DNA from 2 places in the Shewanella sp. HL-SH4 genome. Region 2 is predicted to be linked to the other one. Evidence: predicted binding sites of a transcription regulator. Region 2 holds the regulator's gene; the other holds the start of a gene.
What was found. The regulator LexA, encoded in region 2, represses DNA repair genes until DNA is damaged. The targets are predictions, from matches to a motif close to TACTGTATNNNNATACAGTA.
Positions count from the first base shown of each region.

Region 1: the regulator LexA is predicted to act here: its motif matches at 4,671-4,690, upstream of recA (recombinase RecA).

Region 1 covers NZ_CP195037.1:926,022-936,564, forward strand. Annotated here, with positions in the region: gene alaS (alanine--tRNA ligase) at 1-2,455, opposite strand, end outside; gene ACRWQL_RS05045 (DUF2391 family protein) at 2,789-3,184, shown strand; gene recA (recombinase RecA) at 3,495-4,556, opposite strand; gene mutS (DNA mismatch repair protein MutS) at 4,884-7,466, shown strand; gene rpoS (RNA polymerase sigma factor RpoS) at 7,530-8,498, opposite strand; gene ACRWQL_RS05065 (peptidoglycan DD-metalloendopeptidase family protein) at 8,576-9,499, opposite strand; gene ACRWQL_RS05070 (protein-L-isoaspartate(D-aspartate) O-methyltransferase) at 9,539-10,174, opposite strand; gene surE (5'/3'-nucleotidase SurE) at 10,171-10,543, opposite strand, start outside.
Region 2 covers NZ_CP195037.1:1,885,925-1,896,467, forward strand. Annotated here, with positions in the region: gene mtr (tryptophan permease) at 1-903, opposite strand, end outside; gene plsB (glycerol-3-phosphate 1-O-acyltransferase PlsB) at 903-3,326, opposite strand; gene lexA (transcriptional repressor LexA) at 3,577-4,194, shown strand; gene ACRWQL_RS09210 (cell division inhibitor SulA) at 4,191-4,709, shown strand; gene coxB (cytochrome c oxidase subunit II) at 5,099-6,670, shown strand; gene ctaD (cytochrome c oxidase subunit I) at 6,681-8,270, shown strand; gene ACRWQL_RS09225 (cytochrome c oxidase assembly protein) at 8,272-8,835, shown strand; gene ACRWQL_RS09230 (cytochrome c oxidase subunit 3) at 8,832-9,707, shown strand; gene ACRWQL_RS09235 (DUF2909 domain-containing protein) at 9,728-9,946, opposite strand; gene ACRWQL_RS09240 (SURF1 family protein) at 9,894-10,543, shown strand, end outside.

The DNA of each region.
Region 1 (10,543 bases), 960 kb from region 2:
CATTACTGACACCGGCAATCAAATTAACTTTACCTTCTGTGGCAACACCTAATACGATAACGGCAGACTTTAACTTTTGCTTAAGCTCATCTTGCAAACCACGTAGTGATCCAGCATCAACACCTTCAAGCTTTTTCACTAGGACTTTAATACCATTTATCTCAATAGCATCACCCGCTAAATCAGCACTTGCTGCAGCAGCAAGTTTATCTTTCAGTTGCGATAAATCTTTTTCAAGCTGTTTCACTTTATCTAGCTGCGCTTTTAATTTAGTGATAACAGAAGCACTGTCTGACTTAAGTAACGCTGCGGCTTCTTCTAACTGGGCTTGTTGATCTGCCACATAGGCCATTGCTGCAGCGCCAGTAACAGCTTCAATACGACGCACACCTGCAGCAATACCGCTCTCGGAGGTTAATTTAAATAAGCCAATGTCACCCGTGCGACTAACGTGCGTACCGCCACATAACTCAATAGAGAAGTCACCCATGGTAACAACACGCACTTGTGCATCATACTTCTCGCCAAATAACGCCATTGCGCCTTTTTCTTTGGCTTCATCGATACCCATTTCTTGGGTATTTAATTGATGATTTAGACGAATTTGAGTATTAACTAACTCCTCAATCTCTTTAATTTCAGCCGGCTTGACACCTTCAAAATGTGAGAAGTCAAAACGTAGACGCTCAGGATTAACTAAGGAGCCTTTTTGAGTCACATGACTGCCTAATACTTGACGAAGTGCAGCATGAAGTAAGTGAGTCACTGAATGGTTAAGTTCAGTGCTTTGACGCAGTTTTTTATCCACTAATGCGGTTAACTTAGCGCCTACTTTTATACTGCCTTGAGTCAGTTTTCCCTGATGACCCGTTGCCTGGCCAAATTTCTGCGTATCAAGCACCTCAAAGCTAACGCCTTGTGCGTTTAGCAGACCTCGGTCACCGACTTGTCCGCCAGATTCTGCGTAGAAAGGTGTGTTATCGAGTACCAGCACAGCTTCCTGACCCGCTGTCACTTCAGTCACTTCGTTGCCATCAACATACAAAGCAACTACGGTCGCATCACCGGTTAAGCCTTGATAACCACAAAATGCGGTTTGCTTATCAATAATCAATTGCTTGTTGTAATCAGTACCAAAGTTACCAGCAGCTTGCGCACGGCTTCGTTGCTCAGCCATTGCCGCTTCAAAACCAACTTCATCGACAGTAATGTCACGCTCACGGCACACGTCTGCGGTCAAATCCACAGGGAAGCCGTAGGTATCGTAAAGTTTAAATGCGGTGTCACCATCAAGCACCTTGCCAGATAAGCTATTAAGCGCGTTATCAAGCAGCCCCAAACCACGCTCTAACGTGCGGGCAAATTGCTCTTCTTCAGCTTTTAAGGCTTTTTCAACAATCGCTTGCATTGCAGCTAGGCCTTTAGCTGCATCACCCATAACGTTGATTAAGGTAGGTACAAGCTTATAGAAAAACGCATCCGTAGCGCCAAGCTTATTACCATGACGTACTGCGCGGCGAATAATACGACGCAGTACATAACCACGGCCTTCATTAGAAGGTAAAACACCATCCGCAATCAGGAAAGAGCAAGAACGAATATGATCAGCTATTACGCGTAATGATTTATTTTCTAAATCAGTAACGTTAATTATTTCAGCTGTTTTAGCAATAAGTTGCTTAAAGATATCAATTTCATAATTTGAATGTACTCCCTGCATGATAGCTGCAATACGCTCAATTCCCATGCCGGTATCTACCGACGGCTTAGGCAAAGGTAACATCTCACCGTCTGCTTGACGGTTATATTGCATAAATACGATGTTCCAAATCTCGATAAAACGATCGCCATCTTCTTCAGGTGAACCAGGACGTCCTCCCCAAATATGATCGCCATGGTCATAGAAAATTTCAGAACATGGACCACAAGGACCGGTATCACCCATTTGCCAGAAATTATCTGACGCATAAGCCCCACCTTTGTTATCGCCGATGCGGATAATATTCTCAGCAGCTACGCCAATTTTGTTGTTCCACAGTTCAAACGCTTCATCATCGGTTTCATAAATGGTCACGCATAAACGATCTTTTGGTAGTTTCAATGTTTCAGTTAAAAAGGTCCACGCAAAACGGATCGCTTCTTCTTTGAAGTAATCACCAAAACTAAAATTACCTAGCATTTCAAAAAAAGTATGGTGACGTGCGGTATAACCCACGTTATCTAAATCATTATGCTTACCACCGGCTCGAACACAGCGCTGTGATGTCGTCGCACGAGTGTAGCTGCGTTTATCCATCCCCAAGAACACATCTTTAAATTGGTTCATGCCGGCATTGGTAAATAGCAGTGTTGGGTCGTTAGTTGGAACCAGCGAACTACTGTCTAAAACTTGATGTCCGTTATCTTCAAAGTACTTTAAAAAAGCACTTCTTAACTCTGCAGTGGTCTGAAACATGGATGCGTCCTGATATAGAGAATACAAAAGTGTCTAGCTTGCTATACAAGCCAGTAAATGAGGGCATTATATACTGAATTTACGCAAAAATGCGAGATGAGTAAGGCGATTATCATCTGAACAATATTCGATTAGCTTATCGCAAAATATGAGTGCTGTGGCATAAGATTAACAATCTTCTCAATTAGCTTTCAATCTGAATATAGGTGCGTAAACACTCGCTTTAAGGTAATTTGTAGTTAAACAGTCCTTCATATATTACAGCTAGTATTACATCTAGGCTTTAACTTAGGGTTTGTTATGCAAACCAGAATGTTTTAAAAAGGAAAAGTAATGAAGTTTAGCTTTAATGGCGAAGATGCCAGCCAAATTTTTGTCGGCGCATTTGCGCTTGCGGTCCCGATTTCGTTTTCAGAGGAAGCGTGGCGATTAGGTGAAACCCTCCCTTTTTTCAATTTATTAATGCTTTTTTTATTATCGGTTATTTTTCTAGGGCTATATACCTATCAAAGTGTCTTTCAAAATAATATTAGCTCAAGAAAATTAGTGTTTATTTTCCGTATTGTTATCGCTTATCTAATGACAGCATTAGTGGTTGCATTAGTGCTATTTTGTTTAGACAAATTACCCTTTTGGGTAGACCCATTAACATCGTTAAAACGGATAATAGTCATTACTATGCCGGCATCGATGGGCGCCATTGTGGTGGACAGTTTTGATAAAGAATAATGTTATATCGGATGAACTAGAGGCTATTTTATTTGGTTTGTTATTGTTCTGTGGCTAGCGTATCAATCTACTAAAAGAATAAAATTTCAATTGATTTAGTTAGTTATCTAGTTATCTAGTTACTAGTTATCTAGTTATCTAGTTATCTAGTTATCTAGTTATCTAGTTATCTAGTTAGTGGCGGGTAAGTCTAGTCAGTATAGCAAGGATAACAACAGAGTGTTTTTTAACTGAAGCATAAAAAAGTCGCGATACGTAAAATACGCACCGCGACTTAAATCGACACATTAATTGCTAGGATAAATCTTATTTAGAAAACTTCACCGGTTTCTAAATCAATATTTTCATCTGTAGATGATGCTGCTGCGGTACCTGTTCCAGAACCAAGCAACATTTCACGTAATGTCTTATCAATCTCTTGTGCAATCGCTGGATTTTCGGTTAAGAATTTACCGGCATTAGCACGGCCTTGACCAATTTTTTCGCCTTTATAACTGTACCAAGCACCCGCTTTATCAACAAGCTTATGTGCAACACCTAAGTCCACGAGTTCACCAGTACGGTTAATACCTTGACCGTAAAGGATTTGGAATTCAGCTTGCTTAAATGGTGCTGCAATTTTGTTTTTAACCACTTTAACACGGGTTTCGTTACCGACGACTTCATCACCATCTTTAATCGCGCCAGTGCGGCGAATATCTAAACGAACTGAAGCATAAAACTTAAGTGCATTACCACCGGTTGTCGTTTCAGGGCTACCAAACATTACCCCAATTTTCATACGAATTTGGTTAATAAAAATAAGCAAAGTATTTGATTGCTTAAGGTTACCTGCAAGTTTACGCATAGCTTGGCTCATCATACGTGCCGCTAAGCCCATATGCGAATCACCAATTTCACCTTCAATTTCAGCTTTTGGTGTTAACGCAGCAACAGAATCGACAACAATAACGTCTACCGCACCTGAGCGAGTTAAAGCATCACATATTTCTAATGCTTGTTCACCTGTATCTGGTTGTGAACATAATAAGTTATCAATATCTACGCCTAGTTTTTTAGCATAGATAGGATCAAGTGCATGCTCAGCATCAATAAAGGCACATGTTTTACCTTCACGTTGTGCTGCGGCAATAACTTCTAAGGTTAGTGTTGTTTTACCTGATGATTCTGGGCCGTAAATTTCAACAATACGTCCCATTGGTAGTCCACCTGCGCCCAACGCGATGTCCAATGAAAGTGAGCCGGTAGAAATAGTTTCTACATCCATGGTACGGTCTTCGCCCAACTTCATGATAGAGCCTTTACCGAATTGCTTTTCAATTTGGCTTAACACTGCGGCAAGTGCTTTCTCTTTATTTGGATCAACCTTCATTTTCAAACCCTTCCAGGCAATAACTTTGTTCACAATTAATGGTAAAATTGCTGTGTATAATTTAGTTTGTAAGTGTCGTTAATATCGTCACTCATCTCAATATGTTGTTCAGTATACTGTATAGTCATACAGTATCAAGCCCTGAGGTTACTTTTTTTTATTTATTAATAAAATCATAAATTTAGTAATTTCACGTCAATATAATGAATTTGTATTTCTCCAACAGGGGCAAATTTTGTTAAGATTAGCCGCTATAAAAATCCCATGCTAATTCCCCGAATGCTTAATGAATTACCACAGATGAACAAAAAGAGTATTACACAGCCCATGACTGAAATTGTTAGCTTAGATTTAGAAAAACATACTCCGATGATGCGTCAATATTTGACAATGAAAGCCGCTCATCCTGACATGCTGTTGTTCTATAGAATGGGGGATTTCTATGAGCTATTTTATGATGATGCTAAAAAAGCCTCTGAAATGCTTGGTATTTCATTAACTGCACGGGGTAAAAGCGGTGGTGACCCGATCCCAATGGCTGGCCTGCCTTACCATGCGGTAGAGGGCTATTTGGCTAAGTTAGTACAAATAGGTCAATCGGTCGCGATATGTGAGCAGATTGGCGATCCCGTGACTTCAAAGGGTCCAGTTGATCGCCAAGTTGTCCGTATCGTCACCCCGGGAACATTGACAGATGAAGCCTTATTACAAGAGCGTCAGGATAATTTATTAGCCGCGCTTTACGAGGGTAAAGTCGGTTACGGCTTTGCCACATTAGATATCTCTTCTGGCCGTTTTGTTATTTCAGAATTAGATTCAAGAGAAGCACTAGAAGCAGAGATCCAACGTACACGACCAGCGGAATTACTTTACAGTGAAGACTTCACTGACATGATACTCATCAATCACTTAAAAGGAATTCGCCGTAGACCTGAATGGGAGTTTGATTACGACACTTGTGTCAATTTATTATTAACTCAATTTGGCACGAAAGACTTGCATGGCTTTGGCATCAACGATGCTCGTTTAGCACTACAAGCGGCCGGCTGTTTGATGCAATATGTTAAAGACACTCAAAAAACAGCATTGCCACATATCAACTCTATTGTACGTTTTAATCAAGCTGACTCGATTATTTTAGATGCTGCCACCAGACGAAACCTAGAGCTAACCCAGAATCTTTCAGGCGGACGTGAAAACACGCTTTCATGGGTATTAGATAATACGGCAACCCCCATGGGGAGTCGCATGCTACAACGTTGGATCCACCAACCACTGCGCGATCGTAAACTGATAACCCAACGCCATAATGCGGTGCAAGAATTGATCGAACAGGATTTGTACCCTGTTTTACATGAACAACTGAAATCGCTTGGTGATATAGAACGAATAATGGCACGTTTGGCATTAAGAAGTGCCCGCCCACGTGACTTTGCTCGACTTAAACAAGCATTAGGCTTATTGCCAGAAATTAAACACACACTGCAAATCTGCCAACAGCCACAGATGACTAATTTGGCTACCCTATTAGGTGAGTTTCCAAATGAACATGATTTACTGACACGGGCAATTATTGATAACCCACCGGTATTAATCCGGGATGGCGGCGTAATCAAAGATGGTTATAACACTGAGTTAGACGAATGGCGTAGATTAAGTGAAGGAGCCACTGATTACCTGGCTGAAATGGAAGCACGCGAGAAACAGCAAACTGGTATAAATACTTTGAAGGTGGGTTATAACCGCGTTCATGGCTATTACATTGAAGTGAGTCGACTACAAGCAGATCGTGTTCCGATTCATTATCAACGCCGACAAACATTAAAAGGTACAGAGCGTTACATCACCCCCGAGCTTAAAGAACACGAAGAGAAAGTACTTTCAAGCCAAGGTAAAGCGCTAGCATTAGAAAAACGTCTTTGGGAAGAGCTGTTTGACCTACTGCTACCTAAACTTCATGAGCTACAACAATTTGCCAACGCGGCTGCCGAACTTGATGTAATCAGTAACTTTGCAGAACGAGCTGAAACCTTATCCTATCATTGCCCTACAATGACCAATGATATTGGAATTACTATTGAAGCAGGACGCCATCCTGTGGTCGAAAAGGTCAGTCAAAAACCCTTTATTGCCAACCCTGTAAATCTATCACCTGCGCGAAAAATGCTGATTGTGACCGGACCTAACATGGGCGGTAAATCAACCTATATGCGTCAAGTCGCGCTAATCACCTTGATGGCTCATATCGGTTGTTTTGTGCCAGCACAAAGTGCAAAAGTTGGTCATATAGATCGTATTTTCACCCGTATTGGTGCCTCTGATGACCTAGCATCAGGGCGGTCAACCTTTATGGTTGAAATGACCGAAACGGCTAATATTCTTCATAATGCCAGCAAGCAAAGTTTAGTATTAATGGATGAAATTGGTCGGGGGACATCGACTTATGATGGTTTATCTCTAGCCTGGTCAGCTGCTGAATATCTTGCCCAAAAAGTGGGGGCTCTGACCTTATTTGCAACTCATTATTTTGAGCTTACACAATTGCCAGAATTAATCGATGGCGTGGTTAATGTCCATTTGGATGCCATTGAACATCAAGATACGATCGCCTTTATGCATGCTGTACAAGATGGTGCAGCGAGTAAAAGTTACGGTCTGCAGGTTGCAGCTTTAGCAGGTATTCCTCAGCAGGTGATCAGTGCTGCTAAACATAAACTGCATCAATTAGAAAGTCGCGATGATAAAACGGATATTAATCTTAATACATCGGCACAAATGAGCTTAAGTATGCCACAAATTGATTACTCCCCTCTGGCTGAGAAGTTAGCATTTATTAATCCAGACGAGTTAACCCCCAAACAAGCGCTAGATTATTTATATCAATTAAAGCAATTAGCTAAGTCTATATAAAACTAAAACGCCATATGAAATGTCATATGGCGTTTTGAGATATTATCACTCTCTGCAAACAAATTAATCTTGAAAAAGCGCTTCAACTGACAGGCCTTGCTGACCTAATATATCTTTGAGACGTTTTAATGCTTCAACTTGAATTTGGCGCACTCTTTCCCGGGTTAAGCCAATTTCAGCACCGACATTTTCAAGCGTTGATGGCTCGTAGCCTAATAAACCAAATCGACGGGCAAGTACTTCACGCTGTTTGGTATTTAATTCGTTTAACCAACCCACTATAGAATTAGATAAATCTTCATCTTGAACGCGGTGATCAGGTCCTACTGAGTCATCATCGGCAATCACATCGAGTAAGGCACTATCATTGTCACCACCAATGGGCATATCTACTGAGGTGATACGCTCATTGAGCTTAAGCATTCTGCTTACATCACCGGTAGAGACATCTAATTTTTCAGCGATTTCTTCAGCGGTTGGCTCATGATCTAATTTTTGCGCAAGTTGTCTAGCGGTACGAAGGTAAACATTTAATTCTTTTACAACATGAATAGGTAAGCGAATAGTGCGCGTTTGATTCATGATGGCACGCTCGATGGTCTGACGGATCCACCAAGTCGCATAAGTTGAAAAACGGAAACCTCGTTCAGGATCAAATTTTTCAACCGCTCGGATCAGTCCTAGGTTACCTTCTTCAATCAGGTCAAGTAAGGCTAAACCGCGATTATTATATCTTCGGGCGATTTTAACGACGAGACGAAGATTACTTTCGATCATTCGGTTACGAGATTTTGCGCAACCCTTGAGGGCTTTACGTGAAAAGAAGACTTCTTCCTCTGCGGTAAGCAGTGGCGAAAAACCAATTTCACCTAAATATAATTGAGTGGCATCTAAATTTTTGTGTAAGTCATCTTGGACTTTTTCTTCAATGTCTAATTGTTGAACTAACGTATCAGTAGTTACAACGTCTTGTGGTTCTTTAGCTTGATCAACAGATTGTTCTGCTATGGCAGTACTTTTTTTCTGGCTCATAATTGCTCTCCCAAACCTTAATTGTGATGTTTAAAATCTACACTTGATCATCCTCCGTTATTAATGTGACTAAACAATTACTGCTTAGGTAGATATCGTAATGGGTTTACTGACTTACCATGATGGCGAATTTCAAAATGTAGCATCACTTGGTTTGCCCCGGTACTGCCCATTTTTGCAACTGTTTGGCCTGCGCTAACATATTGCTTTTCTTTAACCAGAATCCTGTCGGCGTGTGCATAGGCACTTAGATATTCATCGTTATGTTTGATAATCACTAAGTTTCCGTATCCACGTAACGCATCTCCTGCGTAAACGACTCTCCCATCTGCCGCAGCTTGTATAATATCGCCACGGTTTCCTGCAATCTTTATTCCTTGATTGCCTTGCTCGCTAGAAGAGAAATAACCTACTATTTTTCCTTTTACGGGCCAGTACCACTTCTGCACCTTACTGGGTAAATCTGCTATCAGTGAACTTTCAGTTTGGTTAATTTTATGTTGGGTAGTTGTTACAGAATACGCAGGCTTAGCTTTGTGATCAAGATCTTTTTTCACTGTTGTTACATTTACTATTTGGCTAGGCTCTATGCGGGTTTGCTGTCTATCTAAATTAGAATCTTTACTCAAATTCGGACCTGAGTAAGGTAATGTTGCAGCCTGAGATGTTACAACTGATGTATTATAGTTATTATTTTTTGCCGTACTATTTACTGACAAATTCGTTAATTCAATCTTCTGGCCTGGGTAAATAGTATAAGGCATCTTAAGATTGTTCAGTCTTGCGACTTCGGTGAAATTACGCCCAGCACCCCAAGAAATAGAGTAAAGAGTGTCACCTTTTTTAACTATATAGGCAGAATTGGCCAATGAACCGCGATCATATTTGGGGTTATAAGTATTAGATGAAATATTTTCAACTGGTGCAGGCTGACTCGCCTGAAAGCTACATCCAGATACAATTATCGATAATACGAAAAGTCGAAGCAAAAGCGAACACATCAAATACAATCCTTTAAGCTGAATAGCACGAAGATAAACTTATGCTAGATCGCCATTAACTAATGGCACAAATTTGACCGCTTCAATCACTTGAGATGTAAATTCATCCCCAAGGCGGGTTATTTTCAGCAATTGTTGGGTATCGTCACCAACAGGAATAATTAATACTCCTCCTTCTGCAAGTTGCTCTAATAACGCTTGCGGCACACTCGCGGCGGCGGCAGTCACCATAATGCCATTAAATGGACCGCGATTACTCCATCCTTTCCAACCATCACCATACTTAAAAGAAACGTTATGAAGATCTAACTTTTTTAATCTTTGCCTTGCTTGAATTTGCAAAGACTTAATACGTTCTATAGTGCAAAGCTCTGGCACTAACTGCGCTAACACCGCGGCTTGATAACCTGAGCCTGTGCCGATCTCTAACACTCGTTGTGGTTTGGTCTGCAATAATAGCTCGGTCATTCTTGCGACAATATAAGGCTGTGATATTGTTTGGCCTTGCCCGATAGGTAAAGCGGTATTCTCATAAGCTTTATGCGCAAGTGCGTTATCAAGAAATAATTCTCGTGGTGTATTGGCTACAGCATCAAGTATTGCTGGTGACTTAATCCCCGACTCAGCCAGTTTTTTAGCTAAATTTACTGCTCGCGCAGATGAAACTCCTGTCATATTTTCGTTACCCAGTCAGCTAACTTTGTTAATTGATTATAAGCCGTTAAATCAACAGTCAATGGCGTGATCGAAACGTATCCATCGGCAACAGCACCAAAATCGGTTCCCTCACCAGAATCTTGCTCAGCGCCGACTGGGCCAAGCCAATATATATCCTTGCCTGCAGGGTCTTGGGTTTTAACCATTCCTTCGGCTTTATGGCGGGCGCCAAGTCGGGTGACTTTAATGCCCTTAATTTGCTCAAGCGGTAAATCAGGTACATTTACATTTAAAATTTGATTCGATTCAATAGGATGCGTGAGTAAATTTTTAACTATTCTGGTAGCATAATCAGCAGCGCTTTGATAATGCTGCAAATTTTTACCT
Region 2 (10,543 bases):
GAAAGATGAGGCAACCGCTAAGTTGGCAAACAAGGTCAGTACGCGTGATAAATTTTCGCTGGCGATGGATTCAGATAAGGCCGCCACTAATACCCCCATATTACCGCCTTGGGCAATAATATCTGAGAACATAGCACGAGAAATATTACCCATAGTGACCACTAACCAACAAGCATAAATCACCAAGGCAATGGTTGTGCCTAGGACGATAGCTTTTACAATGGTTTTGGCATCTTTACCGTAATATTTAACCAGACTGGGTACATTGCCATGGTAACCAAAACTGGCCAGGCCAAATGGCAATGCAGCCAGCATATAAGGTAAATAACGAGCTTCACCGTCGGGCTCAAACAATCGACTTGGCTCTATTTCAATTAATAAGTTACCCGTAGCTAAAAAGAAAGTGATCACCATACCACCAAGCATAATGGTGGTAATGCGATCAACAGCTTTAGTGCTGATTAACACAATAAGTGCTAGCACCAATGCAAACACTAATCCGGCGATACTTTGCGGTAAGCTGATGCCAATAGCCTGCAGACTATGATTAACAATCGAGCCACCGCCACTAATATAAGCGTAAGTTAGGATGTACAACACAAAAGCAATTGATAAACCATTGACTATTCGACCAAATTGCCCAAGTGTATCACGCGTTAACGTGTCAAAACTGGCCCCAGGTTCAAAATGTAAATTGGCTTCTAGCAATAGTAAGCCAGACATCAGCATACAAAACCAAATACCCACTAGCATCAATAAGGAATAACTAAACCACATGCCTGCCCCAACAACAGGTAACGAGAACATTCCCGCGCCAACAGTCGTACCAGCAATAATCATTGCCCCACCAATAAGAGACTTACTTTTGGGGCTATTTTTAGCCGCATTCATGTGGTTTGCCATTAATTTAAATGCTCCGCGTTTACGCTATCTTGAATGGTTTGTCGCACTGATGGACGTAATAATCCATTCGCGTGGTCGCGTATACGGAACACTTCATCTAATGGCTCACGACTGCATAAATAACCTAGCTCTTTTAGTTTCACGCTCAGGGTATTGTACAATTTTTTATCGTAGAACTCTGGTGCAGTAATACCGTGCAACGCCCCTAACCTTTGGGCCAATAAATGGCTGTCTCGTTCAAGCTCTGCACGCTCTAATTCAGGTTTGATCCCTAGCAAGTTAAAGATAATGGCATAACGCTGTAATGTTTCACTGACGGTTTCAGCTAATAGCTCTAACTGGGTGATATTGGCTTGGACAACAACACAACGTTTATCACCACTAATTAAATTCTCCTCAACCATTTGATCAAGCACTAAATCAACATAAGCGGGAAGATCAGCAATACCCATAAATAATTCTGCTTTCATCAGCGGGTAAAAGTCCTCAACCACTGCCAGAATTTGTTCACGATTACATTCTTCATAGCGCACTAAACAACTGGCAATTAAGGAAGGAATAATCATGATATGAATAATGTTATTACGATAATAACTCAAGGTAATAGCATGGTTAGGGTCAATTGCGACAATATCCCCTAATGGGTCTTTTTCTAAGGTAAATTTATTGAGTGATAAGCAATGCTTAACAATGGATGGACCATCACCTTCTGCAACCGATGCATAGTCGGAATAAGGTGCTTGTTTTAACAACTTTAAATAGAAATTTAGCTGACGCTCAAGCTGATGACGTTCTAGCGCATTTTGCTCTGAGGCTAATAACACTAAACTAGTTAGCGTGACTGAACTTGCCGCTGCTGCGCCATTAATGTTGGTCATCACTTGATTGGCTAGAAGATTAACTGCTGGCGTAACCCATGATGGTTTCTGGTCAGGATCTTTGGCAATTTCTTCACGCCAATCAGGAGATTGCTGTTTCAAAAAGTTTTGTAAATTGATTGGCTCGCCAAAGTTTACGTAACCCTGGCCAAAATTACCCAGCTTTCGAATAGCGCCAAATACCTGCCAAAGCGATTCCTTCTCTTTTTTCTTACCACTTAATTCTTTATGGTAAGTAGCCACTTCCATCACGTGGTCATAACCGAGATAAACAGGCACTAACGTCACCGGCCGCTCAATACCACGCAGTACACTGTTAATTGTCATGGCTAACATACCGGTTTTAGGCGCAAGCAATCTACCAGTGCGTGAACGACCACCTTCGGTAAAGTATTCAACGGCGTAGCCCTTAGCAAACAGTTGATCTAAATACTCACGAAAAATAGCGGTATACAGTTTGTTGCCATTAAAACTACGGCGAATGAAAAATGCACCACCACGACGGAACATTGGGCCTGCAGGCCAGAAGTTTAAGTTGATACCGGCTGCAATGTGCGGCGGCACCATACCTTGGTAATACAAAATATAAGACAGCAGTAAATAGTCCATGTGGCTGCGATGACAAGGCACATATACAATTTCATGACCGTCATGATGCAGTTGGCGCACTTGCTCAGCGCCTTTGATGTTAATACCACTGTATAGCTTATTCCATAACCAGGTTAGAAAACGCTCAGCAATACGTACTAAACTATCTGAATAGTCGGCCGCGATTTCGTCCAGATACTCAATCGCAGTTTCACGTGCTTTTTCTTTGGAAATCTTCTTGTTTGCCGCTTCTTCTTCAATGGCCTTATTGATCGATTCAGACTTTAATAACGAAGCAAACAGAGCTTGACGGTTAGGCAGTTGTGGTCCAGTCATAACTTTACGTTGACGGCGAAAATGTACTCGAGCCACCCGAATTAATTTATGGGCAATGGCTTCATCAGTACCATGTTCATCGGCTAAGTAGCGTAATGACATTGCGTTAGAGAACTGCACAAAACTATGGCGACCTAGAAATAGAATCATTAACCATTTACGTAACCAGGTTGGATTCTCACGTTCAAGCACAGCAGCTTTCATCGTGTCATCTTCTTTGCCTGGAGTACGGCCCCAATAAAGACTTACTGGCACAAGTTGGATATCTAGTTCAGGCTGCTGACGGTGGAGCGCTAATAAACTGGTAAAACAGTTTAAAAACTTCTCACCACCCTCACGCTTACCAATAATAGGCTTTCGCCCCTCTAAACAAACAACTCGTGGCACTTTCATACCATCAAGTTGTAATGGCGCATAAGGACTTGGTAAGCCTAAGCCTTGGGTCATTTCGCTTAATGCTGCAGTGTCACTGATCGACTCTGTCTTCATGACATAAACAATGGGCTTGTCTGGATCGAAGTTTAGATCTGCAAATGGGTCATGTGGCACAACTATCGTTTGCACCATCAGCTTTTGCACCCTACGCAGCAGTCTAAGCATGATTGAATCTGGTTTTGACATAATAATATTCGCAATAAAGCCCTTTTAATATGGGCGCATAGGATACCAGAAACTGGTTACCTTTCACTATAGGCTGTACACATCAAACAATGCTTTTAAATTCAAGAACAAATAAATTGAAGCATGCAATTGATACATATAATAAAAAAGCCGTTAAAAATAATAAAATTAAAAAATAATTGGTGAATACTTGCGCAAACACAAACACTGTATATAATGACAGTTACTGTATAGAAAGACAGGAAATAACATGAGACCCTTAACACCACGCCAAGCTGAAATTTTAGAGCTTATTAAAAACAATATCTCTGAAACTGGTATGCCACCTACTCGTGCAGAAATAGCTACGCGCCTAGGTTTCAAAAGCGCAAATGCCGCTGAAGAGCATTTAAAAGCCTTGGCTAAAAAAGGGTTTATTGAAATCATGCCCGGCACATCCCGTGGAATACGATTAACCCAAGAAGATGAACCTGAAGAAACAGGTTTACCTTTAATTGGACAAGTCGCTGCAGGTGAACCTATTTTAGCGCAAGAGCATGTAGAACAATACTATCAAGTTGATCCTAATATGTTTAAACCTGCCGCAAACTTTTTGTTAAGGGTTCGCGGTGACAGCATGAAAAACATCGGCATTTTAGAGGGTGATTTACTCGCCGTTCATAAAATACAGCAAGCCAGAAATGGCCAGGTCGTTGTTGCTCGTGTTGAAGATGATGTGACAGTGAAACGTTTTGAGAAAAAAGGCAATGTCGTATATTTGCACGCTGAAAATGAAGCGTATGCACCTATCGAAGTCGATTTAAGTTACCAAAGCCTCACTATTGAAGGGCTTGCAGTTGGTGTAATTCGTATTGGAGAATGGTTATGAACAAACTAATGGGTACATCCCCTCGTCATCCTGGTTTATGGGTAGATTTGCCAACTGCAGATATTAATTTAGCGCAGCCTATCACCACACTCCAAACCGAAACCAATGGTAAAGTGGAACTCAGTCAATATGCTAGCCAGTTGGCACAACTAAGCCTGCAAGGTCGTTGGATTGTGCTAATTAACCCCGCCAATATTAATTATAAACAGATGTTAGCTAGTGCCGGGGTAAGAATGGACCGCGTATTGTTAGTACATGCGAAGGATGAAATTGAAACACTTTGGGCAATGGAAAAAGCATTAACCAGTGGTACATCAAGTGCCGTTATTTCATGGACTCAACCTTTAGATGCACGCGACAGTCGCCGATTAGAGTTAGTGGCAAAAAGTGCCCGAGCACTAGGTGTCGTTATTGAAGATGTAAGCACTCACTTAGGCACTAATTTGGCAACTAAAGCGATTATTTCATATCAAAATAATGCTGTTAAAACAATTAATTTCACTTCATTTCATTAGTACTAAACGCCGTGTTTACTGAGCCCTGTCTATGTACAGGGCTTTTTTATGCAAACTTTCAGTTAATTAGCTATAAAAGTGATCTTGATCAATGTTTAATCTACAAGTAATGTATTTAACAGGGTTGAAACATTTTTAACCTAATTGAAACGCTACAGTCTAGATTTTATCTGACAGATAAAAGCGTCAAATCAGAATTGATAGGTTCAGTTGTAGGTGCCAGCGTGGTGCACATAAATACAAATCCGTAAGCCTTACACGCTTACAACCACCAGGGTACTTTGAGGTCATCAAGCTTTTTTGGGAACCGAAGAGTTTACATAGAGCAGAGACTTACTGTGTGACTCTTCTTTGTAGTTGCTATTCGCAATTGGCAGAGGAGAAGTCTTGTGAAGCAATGGTTGTATTGTGTAATGGCGGTGTTAATGGCACCTCCACTTGGGGCAAACGAAATGCCCCTCAACATGACAAAGGGTGTAACGAATATCAGTGGCCAGGTTTATGACCTCCATATGATTATTCTTTATATTTGCTGTGCTATTGGTGTTGTGGTGTTCGGGATCATGATTTATTCAATGATCTATCATCGTAAATCCAAAGGCGCGGTCGCGGCAAATTTTCATGAAAGTACCAAAGTAGAAATTGCTTGGACCGTGATCCCATTTGTTATTTTAATTGGTATGGCCATTCCAGCCACTAAAACCCTTATCGCTATGGAAGATCCGTCTGACGCGGACTTAACCATTAAGATCACTGGTTCGCAGTGGAAATGGCATTACAGTTATTTTAATGAAGATGTCGAGTTCTATAGCATTTTATCCACTCCTCGCACCCAAATTGACGGTGATGAAACTAAAAGCGCAACCTACTTATTAGAAGTAGATAAACCTTTGGTACTGCCTCTCAATCGGAAAGTGCGTTTTTTAATGACATCAGATGATGTTATCCACTCTTGGTGGGTTCCAGCTTTTGCGGTTAAAAAGGATGCTAACCCAGGCTTTATTAACGAAGCTTGGACACGAATTGATAAAGCAGGAACTTACCGTGGTCAATGTGCTGAATTATGCGGCAAAGACCATGGATTTATGCCTATTGTGGTTCAGGCGTTGCCTGAAGCGGAATATGATGCGTGGCTTTTAGACCAAAAACAGCTTGCCAATAATGCAGCTGCCGCGGCTCAAGCAGCCTTGTCAGAAACTCTTTCAAAAGAAGAGTTAATGGCCAAAGGCGAACAAATTTACCTCTCTACATGTGCAGCATGTCACCAACCTAATGGTGCAGGCTTACCCGGTGTATTCCCATCTCTTATTGGCAGCCCACTCATTAAGGGGCCTGTCGATGGCCATATTAATATTGTGCTTAATGGTAAGCCTGGAACAGCAATGCAATCATTTGCAAAACAGTTAACCGCCAAAGATATTGCCGCGGTTGTCACCTATGAGCGTAATGCTTGGGGGAACGACTCCGGTGATGTTATTCAGGCTGTTGATGTAAGCAATGTTGCCAGTGGTATTAATGCAGCAGAACCTAATCCAGCAAATACCAGCACTCAAGCAGTTGTATCTGCCGAACCATCTGAGCAAGTCAATGCTGCAGTTACCAAAGCTGTCGACATTGTCGCCGAGGTGAAAGAGGTAGATTTGACGGAATTAACTTATGAGCAGTTAATGACCGAAGGTCTACAGGTATACACATCGTCTTGTGCAGCTTGTCATCAAGCAACAGGTGCAGGTTTACCTGGTGCGTTCCCATCATTGATTGGTAGTCCCATAATTACTGGCCCTGTTGATGCGCATATCAATATCGTTCACAACGGTAAACCCGGCACTGCGATGCAAGCTTTCGCCAGTTCATTATCACCTCGCCAAATGGCAGCGGTGATCACTTACGAGCGTAATGCATGGGGTAACAACTCAGGCGATACGGTGCAAGCAGCCGATGTCAATAGCCATGGACAGTAGGGGATAATTAATGAGTACATCTACGCACGATACTGCAGTCCATGACGACCATCATCATGGTGCCCCTAAGGGCATTATGCGCTGGCTGCTAACCACTAACCATAAAGACATCGGCTCTTTGTATTTATGGTTTAGTTTTATTATGTTTCTAACTGGCGGTGCCATGGCAATGGTGATCCGCGCTGAGTTATTTCAACCAGGCTTACAGCTAGTTGAACCTAACTTTTTCAATCAAATGACCACAGTTCATGGCCTTATCATGGTATTTGGTGCTGTTATGCCAGCCTTTACCGGCTTAGCTAACTGGCTAATACCTATGATGATTGGTGCGCCAGATATGGCATTACCTCGCATGAACAACTGGAGTTTTTGGATTTTACCCTTCGCCTTTACCATGTTACTTAGCACATTATTTATGGAAGGCGGTGGACCTAACTTTGGGTGGACATTCTACGCGCCTTTATCTACGACCTACAGTCCAGATAGCACAGCACTGTTTGTGTTCTCGATACACATTATGGGGATTAGCTCGATTATGGGCGCAATCAACGTGATTGTGACCATAGTTAATATGCGCGCACCAGGAATGACATGGATGAAGTTACCTTTATTCGTGTGGACATGGCTTATTACCGCATTCTTGCTGATTGCGGTAATGCCGGTACTGGCCGGTGTGGTCACCATGGTGTTAACCGATAAATACTTCGGCACCAGCTTTTTTGATGCCGCAGGTGGTGGCGACCCTGTTATGTTCCAGCATATTTTCTGGTTCTTTGGTCATCCTGAAGTGTACATCATGATTTTACCGTCATTCGGTATTATCTCTGCCATTGTGCCCGCCTTTAGCCGTAAGAAGCTATTTGGGTACTCGTCAATGGTATATGCGACCGCCAGTATTGCGGTGCTGTCATTCTTAGTGTGGGCACATCATATGTTCACCACGGGTATGCCGGTATTTGCAGAGCTGTTCTTCATGTACTGCACCATGCTGATTGCCGTACCAACTGGTGTAAAAATATTTAACTGGGTAGCAACCATGTGGCGCGGTTCTTTAACGTTTGAAACGCCCATGCTGTTTGCTATCGCCTTTATTATTTTGTTCACTATTGGCGGTTTCTCAGGGTTAATGCTGGCCATTACACCGGCAGATTTCCAGTACCATGACACCTATTTTGTGGTGGCTCATTTCCATTACGTACTGGTTACTGGGGCAATATTTTCCATTATGGCCGCTGCTTACTATTGGTTACCTAAGTGGACCGGTCATATGTACAACGAAACCTTAGGTAAATGGCATTTCTGGTGCTCGGTCATTTCGGTTAACGTGCTGTTTTTCCCAATGCATTTCTTAGGACTTGCTGGTATGCCACGTCGAATTCCTGATTACGCAATTCAGTTTGCCGACGTTAACCAGATTGTATCAATTGGTGGATTTGCCTTTGGATTGTCTCAGTTTATTTTCTTAGCCGTAGTGCTTAAATGCATTAAAGGTGGTGAAAAAGCACCAGATAAACCATGGGAAGGTGCTGAAGGATTGGAATGGACCCTTCCGAGTCCTGCTCCATATCACTCGTTTACTACCCCACCAGAGATAAAATGAGATGAATCAGCCAACAAAATCGAATCGTAAATTACTGACCCTGCTTATTTTGGGCGCTGTGGGTATGTTCGGCTTTGGTTTTGCGTTGGTGCCTTTGTATGACGTGCTATGTGATGCCTTGGGGATTAATGGCAAACCCCAAAGCACCGCCAGCACTTATCAAGCGGTGATTGTAGATAAAAGCCGCACCGTTACCATTGAATTTGTCGCGCAGGTGCAATCCGATATGTCTTGGGAATTTAAGCCTCAGGTCAATCGTATTACAGTGCACCCTGGAGAGCTTACCCATGCGAAGTTTTATGCCAAAAACTTATCGACAAAAGACACGGTTGGCCAGGCGATACCTTCAGTATCACCAGGTCAAGGTGCAGCCTATTTTAATAAAACAGAGTGTTTTTGTTTTAATCAACAACCGCTAGCGGCATCAGCAAGCGCTGAACTTCCACTGGTTTTTTACGTGGATCCTGATTTACCAGAATCCATTCATACATTGACTCTCTCTTATACCCTTTATGACATTACCGACAAAGTCGGCGGTGGTGTAAAGCAAGGAGCAGCAAAATGACCACAAAGCATGAAACCTATTATGTGCCAGCACAAAGTGCCTGGCCTATCATTGGTGCAATTGGCCTATTTTTAATCGCCTTTGGCGCAGGCAGTTACGTACAACAACTATCAACTGAAGCCAGTTATGGCGGTTATATTCTAATAACCGGTATCGCTGTGATCATATTTATGATTTTTGGTTGGTTTAAAACCGTGATTGATGAATCTATGTCCGGTTTGTATTCGGCGCAAATGGACCGTTCTTTTCGTCAAGGAATGAGCTGGTTTATTTTCTCTGAAATCATGTTCTTCGGGGCATTTTTTGGCGCATTATTTTATGCCAGAATGATTGCAATGCCCTGGTTAGGCGGTGCATCAAATAATGCCATGACCCATGAAGTATTGTGGCCAGCATTTGAAGCAGTATGGCCACTGGTTAAGACTCCAGATGGCACCACCACCGAAGCCATGCCATGGACAGGTTTACCGCTTATCAATACGATATTGTTATTAACCTCTTCGGTAACCTTACATTTTGCTCACACAAGTTTAGAAAAAGCGAAACGTACACCACTGAAAATTTGGTTAGGACTGACCATTCTTTTAGGTTCTGCGTTTTTGTTTTTACAAGTAGAAGAATATACCCATGCTTACCATGACTTGGGCTTAACGCTTGAGTCGGGTATTTATGGCAATACCTTCTTTTTGTTAACCGGTTTTCACGGTATGCACGTTACCTTAGGGACAGTGTTTTTAATTGTACTGCTTTTAAGGGTGCTGAAAGGTCACTTTACCCAAGACAAACATTTTGCCTTTCAAGCAGGTAGCTGGTATTGGCACTTTGTTGATGTGGTGTGGTTATGTTTATTTGTGTTCGTTTACGTGTTGTAGCAACAGGTAAATAGCGCATATTAGTAAGGCCGTGGGTTAGGCTCAATTATGCCTAGTCCCATGGCAATCAATAACAAAATAACTACGAATGCAGAAAACATTACCCTACGCCCTAAAAAGCGACTCATAGACTGGGTGTTTTCACCCTTTACCATAATAAATAATGCGCGGGCTAAATTAAATAGAATGAATACAAGCAGTAGCACTAAAACTAACTTAACGAACAGAGGGGCTGTCACAGGCAATCCTTTTGCGGGTTTAGGTTGGGCCGCGTTTGTTTTTGTTGCTATTACTGTGAGCGTGTTTAGCATTCTGGTCAAGCTAGGTTTGTGGCAACTTGATAGAGCCGAATTCAAACAAGCTTGGGAACAAACGTTAATTGAAAGACAAAATCAGCCTGCAATTACCTTTAAGTCCTTACAACAAATCATTGCTTCACAGACTGCTGATGCGTCTGAGACAAATATTTTGACAGGCTACCGTGTAGCCGTTTCAGCTTCGCCAGCCTCTGACAAGGTTTTATTACTCGATAATCAAGTATACCAAGGTCAAGTGGGTTACTTGGCCTACCAAGTATTTCAAGTAAAGCAGACTGAGCCTCGATTATTAGTCGAACTTGGCTTTATACCGGCCAATAAAGATCGCCGTATTTTGCCACAAATTAACCCTATCTCTGCAGGACGATACAAATTACTCGGGCGAATTTATCAAAAGCAAACTAATCCACTTAGCGACCATCTTATGGCTGAAACGGGTAATCCTATGCGCTTTCAAAATATTGCCATAGATGAGTTATCACAAACACTGGGGTATCCATTATTACCTGTGGTTTTACA